DNA from 3 places in the Lacrimispora struthionigena genome. Region 1 is predicted to be linked to each of the others. Evidence: riboswitches for the same ligand, from Rfam matches in the RefSeq annotation. Region 1 holds a riboswitch; each other region holds the start of a gene.

Evidence for each region. A riboswitch is a leader RNA that binds a small molecule or an ion and turns the genes downstream of it on or off. The one in region 1 is predicted to bind thiamine pyrophosphate.
Region 2: another riboswitch for thiamine pyrophosphate. It lies ahead of thiC (phosphomethylpyrimidine synthase ThiC); the one in region 1 lies ahead of thiM (hydroxyethylthiazole kinase).
Region 3: another riboswitch for thiamine pyrophosphate. It lies ahead of thiT (energy-coupled thiamine transporter ThiT); the one in region 1 lies ahead of thiM (hydroxyethylthiazole kinase).

What each region holds. Positions count from the first base shown of each region.
Region 1 is NZ_JBMBWP010000002.1:765,816-773,939, forward strand. It holds gene ACOAOT_RS12515 (Acg family FMN-binding oxidoreductase) at 1-178, opposite strand, end outside; gene ACOAOT_RS12520 (TetR/AcrR family transcriptional regulator) at 190-837, opposite strand; gene thiD (bifunctional hydroxymethylpyrimidine kinase/phosphomethylpyrimidine kinase) at 911-1,693, opposite strand; gene thiE (thiamine phosphate synthase) at 1,690-2,328, opposite strand; gene thiM (hydroxyethylthiazole kinase) at 2,315-3,139, opposite strand; TPP riboswitch at 3,208-3,315, opposite strand; gene ACOAOT_RS12540 (HD domain-containing phosphohydrolase) at 3,351-5,957, opposite strand; gene ACOAOT_RS12545 (aldo/keto reductase) at 6,142-7,311, opposite strand; gene ACOAOT_RS12550 (hypothetical protein) at 7,446-7,640, opposite strand; gene ACOAOT_RS12555 (RbsD/FucU family protein) at 7,767-8,124, opposite strand, start outside.
Region 2 is NZ_JBMBWP010000002.1:1,807,957-1,816,080, forward strand. It holds gene trpC (indole-3-glycerol phosphate synthase TrpC) at 1-296, shown strand, start outside; gene ACOAOT_RS17520 (phosphoribosylanthranilate isomerase) at 283-966, shown strand; gene trpB (tryptophan synthase subunit beta) at 912-2,096, shown strand; gene trpA (tryptophan synthase subunit alpha) at 2,089-2,862, shown strand; TPP riboswitch at 2,900-3,008, shown strand; gene thiC (phosphomethylpyrimidine synthase ThiC) at 3,093-4,400, shown strand; gene thiW (energy coupling factor transporter S component ThiW) at 4,425-4,979, shown strand; gene ACOAOT_RS17545 (hypothetical protein) at 5,124-5,333, opposite strand; gene ACOAOT_RS17550 (hypothetical protein) at 5,334-5,996, opposite strand; gene ACOAOT_RS17555 (glycoside hydrolase family 2 TIM barrel-domain containing protein) at 6,330-8,124, opposite strand, start outside.
Region 3 is NZ_JBMBWP010000001.1:410,794-418,917, forward strand. It holds gene ACOAOT_RS01905 (cation-translocating P-type ATPase) at 1-2,604, shown strand, start outside; gene ACOAOT_RS01910 (hypothetical protein) at 2,753-3,133, shown strand; gene thiT (energy-coupled thiamine transporter ThiT) at 3,192-3,863, opposite strand; TPP riboswitch at 3,893-3,991, opposite strand; gene ACOAOT_RS01920 (DMT family transporter) at 4,152-4,577, shown strand; gene ACOAOT_RS01925 (helix-hairpin-helix domain-containing protein) at 4,679-5,302, shown strand; gene ACOAOT_RS01930 (response regulator transcription factor) at 5,323-6,021, shown strand; gene ACOAOT_RS01935 (DUF6320 domain-containing protein) at 6,094-7,950, shown strand; gene ACOAOT_RS01940 (alpha/beta hydrolase) at 7,980-8,124, shown strand, end outside.

The DNA of each region.
Region 1 (8,124 bases):
CCAGCAGTCCGACCGCAGTCAGACGCACCCGGGGATCTGCAAACTTTGATGCATAATTTTTATTCCACGGTTCTAGATATGACTGCTTCATAAATCCTCCGCCCAGTATAAATAATACAAAAAACAGGAAAATAATGGAACTGGCCATACAGGCAATTATCTTTAAAAATACTTTCATACATCAGTCTCCTATGCCAAAACCAGCTGTATCATCAACTGAAAGGACTCCTCTAAGAAATCCTCCACGGAAGTATGGTGATAATTATCCAGATATTCCTTTTTCCTTCCACCTGCATTAAAAACTCCGATTGTAAATGCCCATAAAATCAGCGCAGTTTTCTCACAGTTCATATCCCGTTTAAAGCTTCCATCGTTTTTCCCTTTTTTCAGCGCCTCTAACAGAAAAGAAAGAACTTCCTCCCCCAGGCGGTAACACTCTTCTTTCGAGTCATCTGTGACGCCGCATTGATACCCATCATCCTTGGTTTCATACTCCATGATTGCCTTGAAGTAATCTGTATACTTCTGACGAAAAGAGAATAAGGTGAAAAAAATGCAGTGAAGCTCATCCAGCGCACTGGCTGGTTTTTCTTTTCCAAACCCTTCCTCCATCATTCTTAACAGCTGTCTGTAACCTCTGATCATAATTTCAAAATAGATCTGTTCCTTACTGTTAAAATATACATAAACGGTTCGTTTGCTGAATTCTGCTTTTTTTGCAACAGCATCCATGGAAGAATTCTCATAACCGTTTGCAAAGAATACTTTTTCCGCTGCGTCAATGATATCCTTTCTCTTAATTTCCTTTTCCTGTTGTTTCCGTTCTTCCGCTCCCAATAGTAATACCTCCTGTGTCCCATCATTTTAATAAGTAAACTGGTAGTTTACTTATTTTATAACAGTTTACAGATTATGTCAATCCCCACATATGATTTAATGGACCGCTGCCTTTCCCGATGTTTAACTGGTCATTTAAAGCTCCTGTAATATACGCTTTGGCATTTTTTACGCTCTCTTCCAGTGTGCAGCCGTTGGCAAGACTGCAGGCAATGGCAGAGGACAGCGTACAGCCGGTTCCATGGGTATTTGGATTGTCAATGCGTTTTCCTGTAATCCATACCATGTTTTCTTTGGTATAAAGTAAATCGTCAGATGTCTCCGTCAGGTGACCTCCTTTGATTAAAACTGCGCAGCCTAACTTTTGAAAGATTGCCTCTGCCGCTTTTTCCATGTGGTCTTTGCTGGTGATTTTTATATTGCAAAGGGACTCTGCTTCCGGAATATTGGGCGTGGCAAGAAGTGCTGCAGGCAGCAGTCTGCCAATCAGCGCATCCATTGCTGTTTCAGAAAGCAGCTTAGAACCGCTGGTTGATATCATAACCGGATCGACAACCAGATTTTTCACCTTATATTCTTTCAGTTTCGTGGCAATCATCTCGATAATTCCGCTGTTTGATACCATGCCGATTTTCACCGCATCAGGATAAATGTCGGTAAAAATACAATCCATCTGCTGTCCTACAAATTCAGGTGTCACATCCATAATCGATGTGACACCTGTGGTATTCTGGGCTGTAAGAGCTGTAATTACACTCATTCCATATACCTTGTGTGCAGTCATTGTCTTCAAATCTGCCTGAATACCAGCGCCGCCGCTGCAATCAGAGCCTGCAATCGTCAATACTTTTTTCATGAAACCGCCTCCTTCACCAATGATAAAAGAGTTTTTACTGCTTTTTCCTTCTCTTTGGCAGCAAAAACTGCAGAAATAACTGCTACTCCGTCAATACCGCTTCCTTTTAGTTTTAAAATATTGTTCTCATTGATTCCGCCTATGGCTATTACAGGAATGGATACGCAGTTACAGATTTCTTTTAAAGTCTCAAAGGTAACAGGATTGGCATCGGTTTTGGTGGAGGTCTCAAAGACTGCACCCACCCCGATATAATCTGCTCCGTTTTTCTCAGCCAGAAGTGCCTGCTCTTTCGTCTGAGCTGATACTCCCAGTATTTTGTCTTCTCCGATCAGCTCCCTGCATTTTTTTGCCTCCAGGTCTTTCTGCCCTACGTGAACACCATCTGCCCCTACCGCAAGAGCCACCTGAATATTATCGTTTATCACAAAAGGTATTTTATATTTTTCAGTGATTCTTCTAATCTCTTTTCCCTCTGCAACAAAGCTGTCATAATCAAGATTTTTTTCCCGAAGCTGAACAAACGAAGCCCCTGATTTAATAATTTCCTCCACCTGTTCGTGAAGTTTGTTCCCGTCAAGCCAGGTCCGGTCGGTCACCACATATAAAAGCATATTTTCTTTAGATACATTCATATTTTCCACCTTCTTCCAGCATCTGTTCATTCAGTCTGCTCATCTCATCAATCAGCAGCATACGGTATGTACCGGTGCCTCCGTGAAGCTGGCAAAGCTTTTCATATGCTAATTCCCCACACAGTCCCATCCCGCATACGGCAGCTGCAGAGGCCTTTAAAATACTGCCTGGATTGGCTCCCACAAAGCTTCCGGTAACAGCAGCAAGCATGCAACCGGTTCCAGTGATACTGCTCATCATGAAATGACCGTTTCTGATTGCATAAACATGATTTTCATCAGCAACCACATCAATGGCTCCTGTAATTGCGATGACGGAACCGGTTCTTTTTGAGAACTCTTTTGCAAAGTCTGCCACACTTTTTAAATTGTCCTCCGTCACTTTATCCCCTTCACAGGCATCCACACCTGACGTTCTTCCTTCTCCTGCTGCCAGAAATTTAATTTCCGATATATTACCTTTTATAACGGAAAACTGGATCTCTTCCAAAAGCTGATATGCTATTTTTTTCCGAAATGCCGATGCACCGGCTCCCACAGGATCAAAAACAACTGGCAGACCGCACTGATTTGCCTTCCTTCCTGCTGCCAGCATGGATATGGCGGTACGTTCATTCAGGGTTCCCATATTAAGTACAAGAGCGGAAGAAATAGCGGTGATATCGGTAACTTCATTGATATCATCTGCCATAATGGGAGATCCTCCACTTGCTAAAATGATGTTGGCGCAGTCGTTTACAGTTACATAATTTGTAATTGCATGAACCATTGGAACATTGTTTCTTACATTGGTAATAATTTGTTCAAACATTTTCCTTACTCCTTTTCCTGTTTTGAGGGAAAAAAATGAGATATGCCAATAAAGACATATCTCATGATAGTTAGTAAGAGTGGCTGTCCCTACGTTGGCATTACCCAAATCAGGTTATAAGGGTCGAAGTTCTTTACTTCCTCTCAGCCGGGTCACCAGCTCCCCAAAACATATTGAATTTTCTCGATTTTAACACAAGGGACAGATGCTGTCAATTCAATCCCTTCATATGGTTCACAAAAAACTCAACCAGCTCCGGATCAAACTGTTTACCTGAACCCTTAATCAGCTCGCTTTTTGCATAGGAGGCAGGCAGTGCCTTCCGGTAGCTTCTGTCACTTGTCATGGCGTCGTATGCATCAGCTATGGTGATGATTCTTGCAAACAGCGGAATATCTGTTTTGCTTCTTCCTTTGGGATACCCCTTGCCATCCCACCGCTCATGATGGCATAAAACAATCTCCGCTATCTCCGACATATTAGGGGAAGTATTTAGGATACGGTATCCGATCTCTGAATGTTTTTTGACCTCCTGATATTCATCCTCTGTTAAAATTCCGGGTTTATTTAAAACCTCTTCCTGAATTCCGATTTTCCCAATATCATGAAGGAGACCGGCCGCCTTAATCTTATTTATATCACTGTCAGGCAACCCCATCTGTTTTGCCATTGTCTCACAAATTTCTGCCACTCTCTGGGAATGCTGCTCCTCTCTTGGATTCTTTTCATGAAGGGTGTTTAATATAATATCAATGGTTTTGCTTCTTCTGCTACTGGCCTCATATAATTTATTCTGATACATCTCATCTTCTGCCAGCTTTACCGCTTTTTGAATCGACATCCCGAATTCCTCAATAATGTGATATCCGAACGAAACCGAAAGTTCGATTCCGTTGATGGTCTCCCTTGCACATTTTTCTTTTAATTCTCGGATATACCGGTCTGTCTCCCCTCTTTCTGTCCTTCTTAGAATAATCGCAAACTCGTCTCCGCCTACACGGCTGATTAATTCCCCTTTCTTTCCTGAATCCGCCAGGATTTCGGCGAAACGCTTCAGCATATAATCTCCATATTTGTGACCGAAGGAATCGTTTACCATCTTTAGTCCATTGAGATCTGCAAAAATAACACTGATGGGATGATTTTCGGAAAGATTCAGTTCCTTTGATGCCTGGTCAAAATACCTTCTGTTGTGCAGTCCTGTTATATGATCATGATAACTGATCTCTTCGATTTCTTTAATATAATTATGGGTTTCTGTAATGTTTCTGGCAATTGCAATGGCTTTGTCATCAAACCATTTTACAATCCGCAGTTCATGATATTCTGTAATCCGTGCAGTAGTCCACTCATACTCAATTTTCTGGTTTTCTCCAGTGAGAAAAACCTGATCGATCAGCTCCCTGCCTTTTGCAGCAATGGATTGTGGCATTACATCTGTAATATTTTTACCAATAAAACGCTCTCTCTTAAAAAACAGATGATCCAGATCTCCAATACAGTCTAAAAATACACCTTCCTGGGAAATGACAAATACGGTGTCAGGAATCGCTTCCATCAGCGAGTGGGCATATTTAAGGCTGTGATACATCTGTGTTTCCCGCTCAGTTAAAATCTGATTCTGCAAGATTAATTGTTTCTGGGATTCCACATTCTCTTTGAGAGAATGCTCCAGCTTCTCATTGCTTTGTTTTAACTGCTGCTTCATTTCATCGAGAGATTTTCCAATTAATCCAAATTCATCGGTTCTTTTTACCAGTTCCCTGCTGACTTCCTGATCAAAGCTGCGATCTCCTATCTCTTTTATTTCTCTTAAAATAGCTTTAACCGGATGGTCAATGATCCTGCCGGTGAGAATAAAAACGGTGAGGGACATAAACATAAGGGAAAGTCCGAATATCCATATGAATGTATTAGACAGCTGCACTATGGGTTTATTAATGGAGCTCTCCGGTACTTCGAAGACAATTTTCCAGCCCAGATCATTCAGTGTCTTATAAAACACAGTGATCTCCTGTTTATTTTTAATATAAGATGTTCTTCCATTCTCATTTGAAATAACTTCTGAAACAGCAGCAAGATAGGACTGATTATTGGAATCGTATACACTGCCTTTTGCTTTCACCGCAGCTTCACTTTCTGCAGCAAGATAGGCTCCTTCCCTATTTATAATATAGGTTGTGCCATCATGACTGGCAATGTAATCGGAGATAAATTTCTGCATGGAAGACAGTCCTACGTCCACAGTTACGCAACCTATAAATTTACCGTTACCATCATAGGCAGGCTGGGAACATGTAATCATATACAGATTACTGGTCTGATCATAGTACATATCCGTCCAAACAATGTTATTTGTTTTCTTCGCAAGAGCATAGTAATCCTGGGAAAAGTAATCATAGTCAGCGTTACTGTAATCAAATGTTGGTATGATCCGGTCGCCATCCCGGTACACATAGGGTCCCATATATTTTTGAGACTTGTCATATGCATATGGTTCATACCAGAACCCAGCCCCCAGTATAAACTGATTATCCTGGACAATGGGTTTCAAAATATTAATAAAATAATCGGGTGAATAATCTTTACAGCCATTTCCTGCAAATACAGCCAGAGCCTTGGATATTTCAGCTGCATCATTCATGTTCTTTTCGATGATGTTTTTCTGTATCTCTTTCTCTGCAGATATTCGTTCGCTGGTTTCATGATCAACCAGCGTTTTTGCTGTCTTTACACTGGCATTATAACTCAGCATGAGGACCACACATAATACGGGAATAACGATCAGAAGCATTTTCATTCGAATATGGCTAAGCATACCATCACCTCTATCATACGTATTCTTTCATTGAACTATTTCAAATAGTTTAATTATATTATCGACAGATTGTCAAGCTGAATTAAAGTTGTGTGCAATAAAAAAAAGTAAGGCATAAATGATGGTTCTTCATCTATGGCTTACTTTTAACAGGAATCAGACTATATGCTGAACCCTGACTGATTTATTTATCAAATCTCATAACCTTTTTAATCAGGAACCGCAGCGGTTTGTAGCTGACCCCTTCCAGGGACTTTGCTACCCGGGTCATCTCCTCGCTGATCTTAATATGCTGGGGACAATGGGATTCGCACTTTTTACACTTTACACAAAGCGATGCGTTGCGGGGTTCATTCTTAATGCTGGTCTGCATGATGTATTTGGCTTTGGAAGCTAATTTTCCCTCTATCTCCATGTCATTAAAACAGGAAAAACAGGTTGGGATATCCACTCCCATAGGACACGGCATACAATAATTACAACCGGTGCATGGAACCTTTATGGTCTGGTCAAGAATTTCCTTAACCCGTTTAAATAAATGAAAGTCCTCATCAGTAAAAGCGTTAACCTCCGTTTCAGAAGCCACTCTGATATTTTCCTTTAACATCTCCATAGAATTCATTCCGGAAAGCACAACCGTTACCTCTGGCTGATTCCAAAGCCATTTAAATGCCCACTCTGCAGGGGAACGCTTCACAGGAGCGTTGTCCCAGATGGACTTCACCTCTTTTGGGAGATTTGTCACCAGCTTTCCGCCCCGCAGTGGTTCCATAACCATGACTGGGAGGCCTTTACTGGAAGCATACCGGATTCCCTCTATGCCAGCCTGTTTGTTCTCATCTAAATAGTTATACTGAAGCAGACAGAATTCCCATGGATAAATGTCTACCAGCCGGAAAAACTCATCTCTCCCTCCGTGGTAGGAAAAACCAATGTTCCTAATCTGACCTTTATTCTTCTTTTCCTCGATCCATTCATGAATCCCCAGCTTTATCAGCCGGTTCCACACCGTTATATCAGGCAGCATATGGATTAAGTAATAGTCGATATAATCGGTCTGAAGCCGCTCTAATTCAGTTAAAAAGATCCGGTCAAAGTCCTCGTATTTTTTAATGGTGTGAGGAGGCATTTTAGTAGCTATCTTCACCCGTTCTCTGTATCCCTTAGAAAGCACCCTTCCTAAAACCACTTCGCTGTTTGGATAGATATATGCAGTATCAAAATAATTAACGCCATGCTCGATGGCATAAATGATCTGCTTTTCCACTTCCTTTTCATCCCTGCTAAACCTCATACAGCCAAAACCCAGGGTGGAAAGTTCGTCCTGATTTTTGGGATTGATCCGATATCTCATGCCTCATCCTCCTGAATTGGGATTTTTATTCTTATTATAACCGTTTCTGTTGTAATAGCAAATGGTTATCTTCCACAGATTTATACGACCCATATTCTCCATATTCACAGCCTGCATTTTTTATTTCAATCTGATCAATCAAATGCCTCCAGTATGGCCTGATTTCCACCTATAAGTGGGTTGCATATGAAATATTCAATAAAGAAAGACCTTTGCTCTCCTGTAATCCGGTGGTAACCGGTAAAGCTATGCCACCACCAGTCGTAACCGTTTTTCCCCAGGTAACCGTTCAGCATATAACTGTCCCTGTTCAAATCACTTTTGTTCATAGATTTAAGCTCCTTTTGTCATTTATCCATAGTCTTACCAGACCTTTAACAATCATGTAATTGCGGTTATCATAACAAAATTATCCCATGAACAAAAGAAACCGAACGGAAAAAGTACAGGAGATATTATTTTACTACTCCCTTTTTTAAAATAATATTTGCATACAGTTCTTTTTCTCCCGTCATGATAACGACAGATGAGTGATTCTTTGTCCGGTCATAAAATTCCCACTTGTCAATTTCTTCAAAGCAGGCAGCCCCTCTCTCATCATGCTTTGCCACAATTTCCTTATATTTGTCCCAGATGGGAGTCTTAACGTCATCCCCTGGAACCACTCCCATCAGCGTAACCGGATGATCCACATAGGTATCAAGGGGAAACAGCTGTAAAATTGCGTCCAGTATTTCCGGCACACCGTGCCCATCCAGACGGATCACCTTTTTGCCGTAAGTATGGCCCGGAAAGTTCCCGTCTCCAATGGTA
Region 2 (8,124 bases), 1.0 Mb from region 1:
CTCATGACGAAGCAGAAATCCACAGCGCACTGACTGCAGGAGCCCGCCTGATCGGAGTCAATAACCGGAACTTAAAGACATTTGAAGTTGACTTTGAAAATTCGATCCGTTTAAGGGGTCTGGTGCCTGCTGGAACCGTTTTTATTGCAGAAAGCGGAATACAGACCGCCGATGATGTAAAACGGCTGTATCAGGCGGGAGTAAACGGAGTCCTGATCGGAGAAAGTCTGATGCGATCTCCAGATAAGAAAGTGATTTTACAGGAAATGAGGAAGGCTGCCAATGGTATACGCTGAAAAGAAAATCAAAATCTGCGGCCTTACAAGGAAGGAAGATGTGCTCGCCATTAACTGCTATAAACCGGACTATGCAGGATTTGTTTTTGCCCCCGGGAAACGGCAGCTCACCCCCAGGCAGGCAGCACTTTTAAGAAATGATTTACTCCCGGAAATCCCTGCTGTGGGTGTCTTTGTAAACAGCCCAGCTGACGAAATCATTTCCCTTGTAAAAAATGATATTATTCAGCTGATCCAGCTTCACGGGGAGGAAAGTGAAGCGGAAATTCTGGAACTGAAAGACAAATTAGACCGTCCGGTCCCCATTATTAAAGCTATCCGGGTACAGTCAGCAAAGGAAATTTTAGAAGCGGAAACACTTTCAGCCGACTATCTGCTTCTCGACTCCTATGTAAGAGGAATTCAGGGCGGCAGCGGAACAAGCTTTGACTGGACCATGATACCATCCATAAAAAAGCCCTGGTTCCTGGCAGGCGGCGTCGGTATGGCAAACATTGAAGGTGCTCTTAAAACAGAAGCTTTCTGCCTGGATGTCAGCAGTCTTGTTGAAACGGAAGGCAGAAAAGATCCGGAAAAAATAAAAGAAATCATACAAACAGTAAGGAGTGTAAAATTATGTCAAAAGGAAGATTTGGACAGCACGGCGGACAATTTATCCCCGAAACGCTGATGAATGCAGTGACGGAACTGGAAAAAGCATACAATGCCTGTATGCAGGATGAAGAATTTCTTGCAGAGTTAAAGGCACTTCATGAAACTTACACAGGAAGACCATCTCTTTTGTACTATGCAGAAAAAATGACAGAGGATCTTGGCGGTGCAAAGATTTATTTAAAGCGGGAAGATTTAAACCACACAGGATCTCATAAAATCAACAATGCACTGGGTCAGGTTCTCCTGGCTAAGAAAATGGGAAAAACCCGCGTTATCGCAGAAACCGGTGCTGGCCAGCACGGTGTGGCTACTGCTACTGCTGCAGCCTTAATGGGAATGGAATGCGAAATTTTCATGGGAAAAGAGGATACGGACCGCCAGGCATTAAACGTATTTCGTATGGAGCTTTTAGGAGCCAGGGTTCATCCGGTTACCAGCGGAACCCAAACATTAAAGGATGCGGTAAATGAAACCCTTCGGGAATGGACCAACCGAGTGGAGGATACCCACTACGTTCTGGGCTCTGTTATGGGACCTCATCCATTTCCCACCATTGTACGTGATTTCCAAAGCATCATCGGAAAAGAAGTCAGGGAACAGATCTTAAAAGCAGAAGGAAAGCTGCCCGATATGCTCATTGCCTGTGTGGGCGGCGGCAGCAATGCCATGGGCCTGTTCTATGATTTTATCGGAGACAGTTCTGTTAAGCTGGTAGGCTGTGAGGCTGCCGGACACGGCATTGACACTGATAAAAATGCTGCTACTATTTCCACTGGAACCGTAGGCATCTTCCATGGAATGAAATCCTATTTCTGCCAGGATGAGTACGGACAGATCGCTCCCGTATACTCTATCTCAGCAGGACTTGACTATCCGGGTATCGGACCCGAACACGCCGCACTGTTTGACACCGGCAGGGCTGATTATGTTCCTGTTACTGATAAGGAAGCAGTGGAGGCATTTGAATATTTATCCCGAAAAGAAGGAATCATTCCTGCCATTGAAAGCGCCCATGCAATCGCCTATGCCAGAAAGATTGCGCCTTCTATGGGAAAAGACCAGATTATCGTCATCAACTTATCCGGCCGTGGAGACAAAGATGTGGCCGCAATTGCTCGTTACAAGGGGGTAGAAATCTATGAGTAGAATCAGTGAAGCATTTTTAAAAGGAAAAGCATTTATTCCGTTTATTACAGCCGGGGATCCGGATCTTACCGTAACAGAGCAGCTGGTTCCTGCCATGGCAGAGGCAGGTGCTGATATAATAGAGCTGGGAATCCCTTTTTCTGACCCGGTTGCAGAGGGAATCGTGATCCAGGAAGCAGACCAGCGTGCTCTTGCTGCTGGCACGACTGCAGATAAAATTTTTGAATCTGTCACCCGTATACGGCAAAAAACAAATGTCCCTCTGGCGTTTATGACATACATTAATCCCATATTTGTATATGGAAGTGAGCGTTTTATTAAAAATGCGGCAGAATGCGGCATTGATGCTCTTATTGTGCCCGACATGCCTTTTGAGGAAAAAGAAGAGCTTCATCCCATCTGCCAAAAGTACGGGATTGACTTGATTTCTCTCATCGCACCTACTTCCAAGGAACGGATTACTGCCATCGCATCTGAAGCGGAGGGATTTGTTTACTGCGTTTCTTCCATGGGCGTAACCGGCGTAAGAAAAGAAATCACCTCGGATATCGAGGATATGGTTTCTCTGGTAAAAGCCTCCAAGGACCTCCCCTGTGCCATCGGATTTGGTATTTCAACACCGGAGCAGGCGAAGGAATTAAGTAAATATGCAGATGGCATTATCGTGGGAAGTGCCATTGTAAAGCTGGCTGCCTTGCATGGCAAAGATTGTGTAGCGCCGATTTGTGACTACATAAGAGAGATGAAATCTGCCATAACGAAATGATTATCTACTTGACATCCATATGTACCGGTGCTACACTAGTGCCACAAGAGGGAGCTCGTATGCGGGCTGAGAGGAAGTTATCAAACTTCGACCTTTATAACCTGATTTGGGTAATGCCAACGTAGGGATTTATACAAGACGGATGTATCTATCTGGGCCTGTACCTATTTGGTATGGGCTCTTTTTTTGTCCTGTGCCGTAAATCCCTTCAAAATGAAGGAGGACTACATATGAATTACACTACACAGATGGATGCCGCAAGAAAAGGCATTCTGACCAGAGAAATGGAAATCACAGCCAAAAAAGAGGGAATGAAACCGGAAGAGTTAATGGAGCTGGTGGCCGAAGGCAAGGCAGTGATTCCAGCCAACAAACACCATGCCTGCTTAGAGCCAAATGCCATTGGCTCCATGCTGAAAACAAAGATTAATGTAAATCTTGGAACTTCCAGAGATTTAAACGACATGGAATTAGAACTAAAAAAGGTTGAGGATGCAGTTTTAATGGGAGCGGAATCCATTATGGATTTAAGTTCCTTTGGAGATACCAGGAAATTCAGAAAAAGACTGACAAGCCAGTGCCCGGCCATGATTGGAACTGTGCCAATCTATGATGCCGTGGTTTATTATCATAAACCACTTAAGGAGATAACTTCTGAGGAATGGATTCAGATTGTGGAAATGCATGCGTTAGACGGAGTGGATTTCATGACCATTCACGTGGGCATCAACAAGCAGACGGCTCATCGTTTTAAAGAAGCAAAACGCCTGACCAATATTGTATCCAGAGGCGGCTCCATTATCTTTGCCTGGATGGAGATGACGGGAAATGAAAACCCATTTTATGAAAGCTTCGACCGCATTCTGGAAATCTGCCGGGAGCACGATGTCACATTAAGTCTTGGAGACGCCTGCCGTCCAGGCTGTATTGAAGATGCTTCCGATATTTCCCAGATTGAAGAGCTGGTAACCCTTGGGGAACTGACCCGCCGCGCGTGGGAAAAGGATGTACAGGTAATTATTGAAGGACCCGGACACATGCCTCTTGACCAGATTGCCGCCAATATGAAAATTCAGCAGACCATCTGTAAAGGCGCTCCCTTCTATGTATTAGGACCTCTGGTTACAGACATTGCTCCCGGTTACGATCACATTACCGCAGCCATCGGAGGTGCCATAGCCGCCGCTGCCGGCGCTTCTTTTCTCTGCTACGTGACCCCTGCGGAACATCTAAGGCTTCCCGATGCCGATGATGTGAAGGAAGGCATTATTTCTGCACGGATCGCTGCCCATGCTGCTGACCTGGCAAAGGGCATCAAAGGGGCAAAGGAATGGGATTACCAGATGAGTGATGCAAGAAAACGCCTTGATTGGGAAGCTATGTTTAATCTGGCCATTGATCCGGAAAAAGCCAGAAGGTACCGTGCATCCTCCAAACCGGAAAAGGAAGATACCTGTTCCATGTGCGGCAACTTCTGTGCAATGAAAAATATGAACCGGATTTTAGACGGAGAAATTGTCAACATCTATGATGAATGAGATTGACCAGGAAGGAGTAAAAACATGTATTTAAAAACAGACTCAGGCAAAACAGGTATATCCCGGATTTCTTCAGGAGTTACAATTAAAAAAATGGCAGCCAGTGGAATGCTTGTGGCACTTACCGTTTCACTTTCCGGCTTTTCCATTCCCATTGGAGCCTCTAAATGTTTTCCCATTCAGCACTTAGTAAATGTCCTCGCAGGAGTATTTTTAGGCCCCGCTTACGGTGTTGCCATGGCATTTATCTCATCTCTTATCAGAAACTTATCCGGTACCGGAACCCTTCTTGCATTTCCCGGAAGTATGGTGGGGGCATTTTTCAGTGCGCTTCTGTTTCAAAAGACCGGAAAACTTCTATGGGCTTACGTGGGAGAAATTACTGGGACAGGAATCATCGGTGCAATCCTCTGCTATCCGGTTGCGACGCTGATACTTGGCAAGGATGTTGCTGTTTTCTTTTTTGTAGTTCCTTTTTTGATGAGCACTGTATGTGGGACCGTATTTGCTGCATTCTTATTAGAAACATTTCGCAGACTTGGATTGCTCTCCTATCTGCGGCAGCTCATTGGCCAATAGATAAACAAGTTAAATATAATTTTTTTAACTTAAAAGAACCGTTGTTCTGAAAGATTTCTCCTATAGAGCAACGGTCCCCTTTTAACCTGAAAAGTTGGATTAATATTTCATATTTTTAATAATCTGGATCATTAATATATGTTACTATCCTTTTTTACCCATTAGTATGCAAGCTATGATGGCAGAAATAATCACACTGATAATTTCTATTGGATTAATATACTTATAAATATCTGTGTAATAATTTAAGCCATTCAACTTATCTAAATACATCGAAACTTTTGCTAATGAAATCAAAATAGCTAAGCTAAGAAAACTTAATCCCAATAGCAATGCCCCAAAATAACTTTTCATTTAATTGCTCCCTACCTGACAATATTGACCATTAATGAATTCGTAGTATTCAACATGAGTTGGATGTCCTGCCGAGTCTGACCTTACCTGATTACCATTCGCCCAGTACTCAAGTTTTATTTTAGGTTGAATTGCTTTTTTAGCGTATACATAAGATGTAATTGTTTCAATTCTATTCACTGGCCTATACTGACCACCTGAAAGTATATATCCTGTCGTACGTTTCAGATCTGTTTGTTGAATTTTTGAGACATCAAAATTTTTCTGATAGTAAGCTTTTACATATTCCCCCTTTTTTAACGAACCACTGTTTTTTGATATACCGAAAGTAACAGTCTTTCCAAAAGAGTATCCTAGTTGAGCTTGGATTCCCCCTTTTAGATCACCGCCTATTGTACCGGTGTATGTATGAGAATAGGCAGTTGAGTGGGATATTGAATCATATTCCCCATTTCGTGTAGCAGGCGATCCCGTATAAATATGTGTCCATCCCCCCTGTGTTTCTTCATAAGTACGGTCTACTTTGAAACTCCAATTATGAGTAACAGTAGTCCCTACTGCATCTGGTGTAACTATTGCATCATCTGCCGCAATAGAAGTTATGCTACCTCCGATAATCATACCCACTAAAATTGTAACACCAAAAAATGTTTTTAACTTCATTGTCTCATCCCCCTTAAATTTATTATCTCCAACACTTTCCAGGCAATTATAAATAAATATATTATACATATGAACTATCTATAATAACATTGTTTTAATTATACATTGTCTTTATTTTTTTTACAACAATAAAACAGCAAATAATTGTCAAATATTTTTTAGCATATCTTACAATCCTATTAATTGAAAAAATATAAAATAGTATGCAAGATTATTAAATAAGAATCTGAACAGGATAATACTCTTTCTCCTTAGAAAAGGAAAAAGTCTGAGAGTAGATAAACAAACATCTTCTCTCAGACTATTGTACGGTATTTATTTCATATAAATAATTTACCGGTTACTTCCAGGTACCAGTGTAAATTCAAATGTAAATTCTTCTTCCACAAACATATATTCTTTGCGAAGTTCCGGTCCGCAGCTTTCTGATCCGATTCCGTTCTGTCTGTAGTCCACACAGAATTCTGTGTAACCGGAAGGAGTCAGTTCATAATTATGGGCTTTCTCTGTCAGTTCCTCCTGGGTATATTCGGAGGCGTGGAAAGAGAAGGTTTTATCTGCTGCAACAGAGAGTGACAAATCGTCTCCCTCTATGGTCACAAAGTCACAATCACTTCTGCTTCCGTTCTCCTGAGGTCTTAAATAATCCTCATGCATCTCTTTTACGCTGGAAGAGAACAGACCATGATAGCTGGCATTGTTCTTATCAATATAGTTTTCAACAGGACCAAGACCGAAATAGGTTACCTGACCCATCTGCTTTGGAAGGAACAGTCTGAGGCCGAATCGTGGAAGTTCGGGGAACTCCATATCTCTTTTTACATCCAGTCTTACGTTTAAGGCGCCGTCTGCACCAATGGTCCAGACCGCATCAATCATAAGAATCCGCTGAATTGGTGCTGCTACCATTGACATCTTAGTGGATATTACAAGACTGCCATCTTTTTCTTCCCATCTGGTTTCATATCCTCTGGAAGATGCACGGTGATAGTGAGCCTCTTTCCATTTACCCTTAATATCGCTGTCATTATCCGTAGGTGCTCTCCAGATATTGATTTCCATGGGACGTTCCAGAATGGACTGATTTTCAAAATTCATATCCTGAAATGTTCCAGTTAATTTGCTGTAGGTGTAGAAAAAGCTTTTTCCGCTAACACGGATATAACGATCATCTTCACAAACCTCAAATCCACCCTTTTCTTCTTTCTTCATTAAAAGTACAGCTGCTTTCTGGTTTCTCATATCTGCATTTTCCAAAAGTACCTCATCAAAACCAAGAAGACTTCCAGCTTTTACAAGAGCATTGCTTTCTTTCAGATAATAGCTTATTTTTAAGTAACACTTACCAGCTGCCGGAACGTCAAAGTTTAAGGAAAGTCTGCACTCCTGCTGGGGCATAAGTTCAGGCATGTCGGTTTCTCCAACCATTCCGTTTGCTATTACCTCTCCGTCACAGCTCACCTCATAACCAATGCATCCATACTCTTTAAAGTTAGTAAAGTGAAGGTAATTATGAAGGGTCAGTTCTTTTTTCTTCTGGTCAAAGGAAACAACCCGAACCGGACGATTTACATTCTTAAATTCCATAAGACCTGTATGAGGTCTTCTGTCCGGATAGACAAGCCCATCCATACAGAAATTACCGTCATGAGGATATTCCCCATGATCTCCTCCATAAAGATACATGGGCTTTCCGTCAATGGTTCTTCCCTGATAAATCGCATGGTCACACCATTCCCATACAAAACCGCCGCATACCCGGTCGTGCTGTTCGAACACCTGGAAGTATCCCTCTAAATCTCCAGGTCCATTTCCCATGGCATGACTGTATTCACAGAGAATAAATGGCTTTGCTGTCTCCCGCTTTGTGTATTCGATAATTTCATCCAGACTGGGATACATACGGCTGAATAAATCGATATTGGAGAAATCATAGGTTTTATCCACAGCGATGTATCTGGCACCCTCATAGTGGGTAAGTCTGGTTGGATCATAAGACTTTGTCCAGGAAAGAGCTGCTTCAAAGGTGCATCCATAAGCACATTCATTTCCCATAGACCAGATCACTACGCAGGGACGGTTCTTATCCCGTTCAACTAAAAGCCTGGTTCTGTCAACGGTCGCTTCT
Region 3 (8,124 bases), on a different contig from region 1:
CAGTTGGAGACATCGCTTCAGGGACTTTCGGATGCTTCAGTGGAAGAGAGAAGGTTAACGTATGGGCTTAACAAACTAAAGGAAGGGAAAAAGCCCAGCCTGATCGAAAAATTTTTAAAAGAACTTGCTAACTTTATGACAATTGTTCTGATTGTTGCAGCAGTTATTTCAGGAGTAACTTCGATTTATGCAGGGGAAAGCATGATTGATACCCTTATTATTATTTCTGTAGTTATCATCAATGCCGTTCTCGGTGTTTATCAGCAGTCAAAAGCAGAATCTGCAATCGAATCCTTGCAGGAGATGGCGGCAGCCACGTCAAAGGTAATCCGAAATGACAAGCTTCTCATTGTCCGTTCCGAAGAACTGGTTCCTGGTGACATTATTCTTTTAGAGGCAGGGGACAGCGTACCTGCAGATTCCAGAGTCTTGGAATCTGCCAGCTTAAAGGTGGAGGAAGCGGCGCTGACCGGAGAATCCGTATCCGTATCTAAGATGATGGAAGCCGTTTCAGGCGGATCAGGAGAGGTTGGGCTGGCAGACAGAAAGAACATGGTTTATACTGGTTCTACCATTGTGTATGGAAGAGGTAAGGCTGTGGTATGTTACACTGGCATGGAGACTGAAATCGGGCATATTGCCGATGCACTCAACACAGCGAAAGAGGAAGAAACCCCGCTGCAGATTAAATTAGACCAGCTTTCCAAAGTACTGTCCATTATGGTTCTTGGAATCTGCGCTCTTATGTTCGCCATAGATTTAATAAGAATTGGCATATCTGGAGGCGGAATTCATTTAGAGCAGATTATTGATACCTTTATGATTGCTGTTTCTCTGGCAGTAGCCGCTATTCCGGAAGGTCTGGCAGCCGTTGTTACCATTCTGCTTTCCATTGGTGTGACTAAGATGTCAAAGAAACATGCCATTATCAGAAGACTGACGGCAGTGGAAACCCTGGGGTGTACCCAGATTATCTGTTCAGATAAGACAGGAACCTTAACACAAAACAAAATGACGGTTGTGGAGCATTCTGCATCTGATGAAACTCTTTTGATGACTGCCATGTCACTTTGCTGTGACGCACAACTGGATCTGGACAGTTCACAGGCAGTGGGAGAACCTACGGAATGTGCCCTGGTTAACGATGCATTTAAAAACAGTTTGTCAAAGACAGAGTTATCCAGGTTATATGTAAGAATTGGGGAAGCGCCCTTTGATTCTGTCAGAAAAATGATGTCAACGGTTCATAAAAAAGCAGACGGCACTGTAATACAGTTTACAAAAGGAGCTCCTGATGAGGTTTTAAAGCGATGCACCAAAGTTTATACAGGGGCTGGCATTGCAGAAATGACAGATGAAATACGCGAAGCCATTTTAAAAACCAATAAGAGCATGGCTGATAAGGCGCTCAGGGTTTTGTGCGGTTCCATGAGAGAGTGGGACAGCGCTCCGGCTGCTATGGAACCGGATATTCTGGAAAAAGAACTGGTGTATCTGGGATTGTCCGGAATGATTGATCCGGTTCGCCCGGAAGTAAAAGCAGCCATTACAGAGTGCCAGGAAGCAGGGATCCGTCCGATCATGATCACTGGGGACCATAAGGATACCGCAGTTGCCATAGCAAAAGAGCTTGGAATTCTTGAAAATGAAAGCATGGCAATTACCGGTGCCCAACTTCAGAAGATCTCCGATAAAGAACTGGAACAGACCATACAGAATTTTTCTGTTTATGCAAGAGTTCAGCCCGAACATAAAGTTCGTATTGTTAAGATATGGAAGAAGCTTTCCAAAGTAACCGCCATGACAGGAGACGGAGTGAACGATGCTCCTTCTATTAAAGAAGCTGATATTGGGGTAGGAATGGGAATTACCGGAACAGATGTGACTAAGGATGTTGCAGATATGGTACTTGCTGATGACAATTTTGCAACCATCGTAGCTGCAGTAGCAGAGGGCCGCCGTATTTACGACAATATCCGTAAAGCGATCCAGTTTTTACTTTCCTCAAATCTTGCAGAGGTAATTGCCGTATTTGTGGCCAGTCTTTTAGGATTTACTATTTTAAAGCCGGTGCATTTGTTGTGGATCAATCTGATTACAGACTGTTTCCCTGCCATTGGTCTTGGTATGGAAGCAGAAGAAGGCGATATTATGAAGCGGGATCCCAGAAGCCCCAAAGATGGTGTATTTTCCGATGGAATAGGAGCCGAAACGGCATTTCAGGGTATGGTAATTGCCATCCTCACTCTGGCGGCGTACTTTATCGGACATTATATGGAAAGCGGAGTATGGGAAATTGCGGAGAGTTCCGATGGTATGACGATGGCGTTTTTAGCCCTGTCCCTGCTTGAGATGTTTCACTCCTTTAATATGCGTTCCAGAAAGGATTCCATCTTTCATTTAAAATCGCGGAATAACTTTTTGACCGCATCATTGGCAGTATCCTTCGTTCTGACAACCGCTGTCATTTATGTTCCGTTTTTACGGGAAGCGTTTTCCTTTGAACATATTTCATTGGTGGAATATCTTGTGGCGGTATTGATTTCCGTTTCCATCATTCCCATTGTGGAAATCACCAAGCTGCTAAAGCATAAAAAGAAATAATGTGATTATGAAAAATACCGTCCCGGGGGGCGGTATTTTTTGCCTGAATTGTGCCCGGTGCAGCCTGGGTTGTATTTATATTTGCTTAATTTCAGCCGATAATAAAAGTAGAAAAACTCAATTAGTTTCTGTTTAGGAGGAAAATTTTATGGAAATAACCGGGTTAAATAAATACTGCCATACCGACACAGCATCAAAAAATGTGAGAACAAAATATAATGATGGCGCAGAAATAAATATGGCTGAGGTATTCAGAAAGGAAGTATTAAATTGGGAGAAAAAAATCAAGAAAAAGATTAATGAGGATTTAGAAAATGACCGTGAAGGCAATAATAATATGTCTGAAAAAAAATGGAGTGCTTTCATGAATGGAGTGGATAAAGCGCTGAATGCTTATAATCAGAATGAAAATACAGATATTAAAACGGATTATTCCAGACCCAATATGGAAAGTAAACGGCTTCGTGATGATTCTTTTGCAAAATCCCAGATAAGTGTACTTGATTCTTTTCAAAAGTATTATTGGTAGGATACAAATAAAATAGTAGCCCGGATAGATATAGATCTATGCCGGACTACTATCTGTTTTAACCGTTTACTGCCTGGCGTTTCATCTGGGTGATGGCTTCGATGACCGGTGGCAGATATAATATTACGATAGTTACAACCATTTCAGGAATAATATAGGTAGCGTTATATCCAAAGGTATATAAAAGCGGGTTCATGCCTTCCGGCGCATAGGAAGCAAAGAATATGTAACCGGAAATAACATGGCAGATATATCTGCCTAAAACACCTGTGATATATCCTGGAATCAGTCCGTATTTTTTGTTATGAAACAATCCGGAAAGGCCCAGACAGCCAAATGCTATGGGATAGTCCAGGAGAACCTGAACAGGAGCGTAAATATATGGCCCCATAATAAACTGAAGAATTCCGTATGCCACTCCTGTCATGATTCCGGCTTTAACGCCGTAGATATAGCCGATCAGACAGATAAACAGCATGGAAAACAATGTGATGGAACCTCCGAACGGAAGTGAGGCAAATTTGATGAAAGAAGCCACCATAGCCAGTGCCATCGCACCTGCGCAGGTTACCATCTGGCGGGTTTTCAGCTGTCTGGTAGGAAGTGTTTTGCCAGTAAGCAGATGAATCCCCAGTAAAATTATTAAAAGTGCTGCAATCACCAGTCCGTAACCGGCTGGCTTTAAAAGGTATTCTCCGGATTCCTGAGAATAGGTTAGAAAAAATGACATAAAAAAACCTCCTTCGTATGCACAGGAGGGGACTACTACTATTGCTTCCTTCCGCCGGCATTATCCGGTTCAAGTAGTAAGGGTCAGGTAAATACCATTCTCAGCCTAAGGCTCCCCCAGCGTGTCATAATTTTTTCATTTCGGTGTGAGTATAACTGAAATAAAAGGGAATGTCAAGATATTTAAGCCTGTAAAATAAGTATAAAAAAGTAAATTAAGCACAACCTAGTAAAGCAGTGCATCATTGCATTTTTTCAATTAAAAAATACAGATGCGGAGGTTGTATCTATGACAGGCTTTATCATTGCCCTGATATCAGGAGCGCTTATGAGCATACAGGGAGTATTAAATACGGGAGTGTCCAAGCAGACAAGCATGTGGGTTTCCACAGGCTGGGTCCAGCTGACTGCTTTTTTGACCTGCCTCATTTTATGGTATTTCTCAGGGAGGGACGATATTTCAGCCCTTCTTTCGGTTCACCCCAAATACATGCTGATCGGAGGCATTATCGGTGCATTTATTACTTACACAGTTGTGAAAAGTATGGGGACGTTAGGTCCGGCAAAAGCAGCACTGGTGATAGTATTGTCCCAGATCGTGGTGGCTTATGCAGTGGAGGTATTTGGTTTATTTGGCGTAGAAAAAGTTGGATTTGAGTGGAAAAAACTGATTGGAGCAGTTGTAGCCATCATAGGCATTATAATCTTTAACTAATTTGGAAATAGTGCTTGTATTTACTTATTTCTTTAGGTAGAATAGGTACAAGGGCTGAGGATGGGATCCTTTTTTACAAAATTTTGTAAAGGGAGGATTCCATGAACTATCATAGGATTAAGATCGCAGCCATAGCTTTCTGCGTAATTATATGCAGTATTTGCTATGGCTTAAACAGAAATCATAAATACCGGGAAGAAGGGTTTGTTTCCATTCAGGAGACACCTGCATCGTCACAAGAGGAAACGTTAGCCGGGGATTTAAAAGAAACATCAAAAGAACCGATACGTATTTGCTATGTACATATATGCGGAGAGGTGGCTTTTCCAGGCGTCTATGAGCTGGAGGAGGGAAGCCGTATCTTTCAGGCTGTGGCAGTAGCCGGAGGTTTTACGGAGAATGCAGCAGCTGATTCGCTAAACATGGCGGAACCGGTCAAAGACGGGATGAAGCTTAAAGTGCCGGACAAGGAAGAAGCCAAAGTGCTTTTGGACCAGGCGTTATCTTCCGGACCAGGTTCATCGGAAGGCAGACGTAAAGTGAATCTTAACACGGCTGACAAGGACCAGCTCATGACCTTAAGAGGAGTGGGAGAGGCGAAGGCGGATGACATCATTCGTTACAGGGAGAGTCACGGTGGATTTCAGAAGATTGAAGACATTATGAAGATATCAGGGATCAAGGAGGCAGCCTTTCAGAAGATAAAAGACGATATCACGGTTTAAATAGAAGACAGAGGTGCAAAATGGCAAGTGTTTTAGTAGTAGATGACGAAAAACTGATTGTAAAGGGAATGAGATTCAGTCTGGAGCAGGACGGTATGGAAGTGGACTGTGCCTATGATGGTGAGGAAGCCATTAATCTGGCAAAACAGAAGGAATACGATGTAGTGCTTTTGGATGTCATGCTTCCAAAGTTTGATGGATATGAGGTTTGTCAGGCCATCCGGGAATTTTCTGAGATGCCCATCATTATGCTGACAGCCAAGGGCAACGATATGGATAAGATTCTGGGGCTTGAGTATGGAGCTGATGATTACATTACGAAGCCCTTTAACATTCTGGAAGTAAAAGCAAGAATTAAGGCAATTATGCGTAGAAACGCCAAGAAGGGGAGACGGGATAAAAAGGAAGACAGCCATCTGGTGACAGCCGGTGATTTAAAGCTGGATCGGGATGCCAGAAGGGTCTTTATTGCAGAAAAAGAGATCAATTTAACAGCAAAAGAATTCGATCTTCTGGAGCTTTTAACCTGCAATCCCAGCAAAGTTTACAGCAGAGAACAGCTGCTTACTTACGTTTGGGGGAATAAGGCGATGGACACAGGCGATGTCCGTACTGTAGATGTTCATGTAAGGCGTCTGAGGGAGAAAATTGAGCCCAGCCCCAGCGATCCCAAATATGTGCATACGAAATGGGGCGTAGGATATTATTTCCGCGTCTAGTGAAAAAAAGGAGGATTTCTGCCGGGAGACTGGAGAGATCCGCCTTTTCTTAAATTAAGGAGTGCCGAAACGATGAAAAAAAGCCCGCAGGGTGAACGATGGAGAAGGCTTGACAATACGGCAAAGATTTTTCCTGTCATAGCCGATGAAAATTTAAGCAATGTGTTCCGGATCAGTGCCCAGCTAAAAAGTGAAGTGGTACCTGGAACCTTACAAAGAGCGTTAGAGGAAGTTCTGCCACAGTTTGAAGGATTTTCCGTGAAACTGAGGAGAGGCTTTTTCTGGTATTATTTTGAACACAACAGCCGGATGCCGGTCATTGAACGGGAGACAACTTATCCCTGTAAGTATATTGACCCTCACAGCAACCAGCTTTTTTTATTCCGGGTCACTTATTTTGGAAGCCGGATCAATCTGGAAGTATTTCATGCTGTCACAGATGGACTGGGTGCAGTTAATTTTTTAAAGGCACTGGTTTACCGCTACCTGGATCTGGTAAAGGATTCAAGAACAGGTCACAGAGCCCCCCAGAAGATTTCTTCCGATGTTTCCATGAATGTGGAGGACAGTTACGTCCGTAACTATAGAAAGATCCGGAAACAAAAATACAGTTCTGCAAAAGCCTATCATATCACCGGGGAGCTGCTCTCATTGGATGAGGAGAATATTCTTCACGGCTATATCGGTTTAAAAGAGATCAAGGCTGTAAGCAAGGGCTATGGCGTCAGTATTACCCGTTTTTTAACTGCTGGGCTGATCTGGTCTATTTATCAGGAGTATTTAAAAAAGAAGCCATCTGATCAATCCATTGGAATCAGCATTCCCATTAATCTAAGGAATTTTTTCGGTTCTGAGACAATGGCGAATTTTTTTGCTGTGACTTTAGTGGAATTTCTTTCTTCCGGAGAGAATCATACCTTTGAGGAGATACTACAGGTGGTCTGTACCCAGATGGATGAAAAGATTACAAAAGAGAAGATGGAGGAGACCATTTCCTATAATGTTTCCAGCGAGAAGAAGTGGTATCTGCGCATTACTCCTCTTGTAATAAAATGGCTTGCTTTAAATCTGATATTCTGGAGGAACAATGGGGCATATACCATGACATTGTCAAACATCGGTCCCATTGAGATGGATGAAGAATATGCAGATGAGATAGAACGCTTTACCATGATGATCGGGGTTTCACGCAGACAGCCTATGAAATGCGGGGTATGTTCCTATGGAGATGAGGTTATTGTTACCTTCAGCTCTGTTTTTCAGGATACAAGGCTTGCGGATACCTTTTTCGGTTTTCTAAGAAAAGAAGGGATTCCGGTTGAACTGGAAAGCAATGGTGTGCCGGATCACAGAGATGATAAGGGGCAGTATCCCCAGATCCGGTATGACAAGGAACGGATGAAAAAGATTGCCAATATCTTTTACGGCATCATGATTTTTGCCGCGGTGATACTTGGAATTATTAACCTTGCTACCTATTCTGGTTCCATATGGTCAGTGATCGCAATTGCCTTAATGGCTTACTCCGTCATGACAGTCCGGTATTCCTTTATGCGCCATTCCAATCTGGCGGGAAAAGTGGTGATGCAGACCATAGCGGCAGAGATCGTATGGGTTGCGATTGATCATGTGACAGGGTACAGCGGCTGGTCTGTAAACTATGGGATACCAAGCACCATATTATTTGCTGACCTGGCGGTGGTATTTTTAATTCTTGTTAACCGAATGAATTGGCAAAGCTATTTCATGTATCAGATTGCAGTTACTGTATTCAGCTTTATTCCGTTAATTCTATGGGCAGCAGGGCTGATTACCAGACCGCTTCTGTCCATTGTGACAGTGGTGGTGACCGTGATAATTCTTGCAGTCACCATTGCTTTGGGAGACCGGAGAGTAAAGAATGAGCTGATCAGACGATTTCATATATAGAACGTGCTGTCTGGAAAGGAGGTAGACATATGAGAAGAAAAAAAGTGAGTGTGATGGGAAATCTGGTGAGAGATATGATGCAGAATGTGATGGAAACTTCGTTTAAACAGCCATTCCAGAGTGGTGAACTGAGAAAGAATCCAGTGGAACCGGCCTGGGTATGTCCGGCTGGAT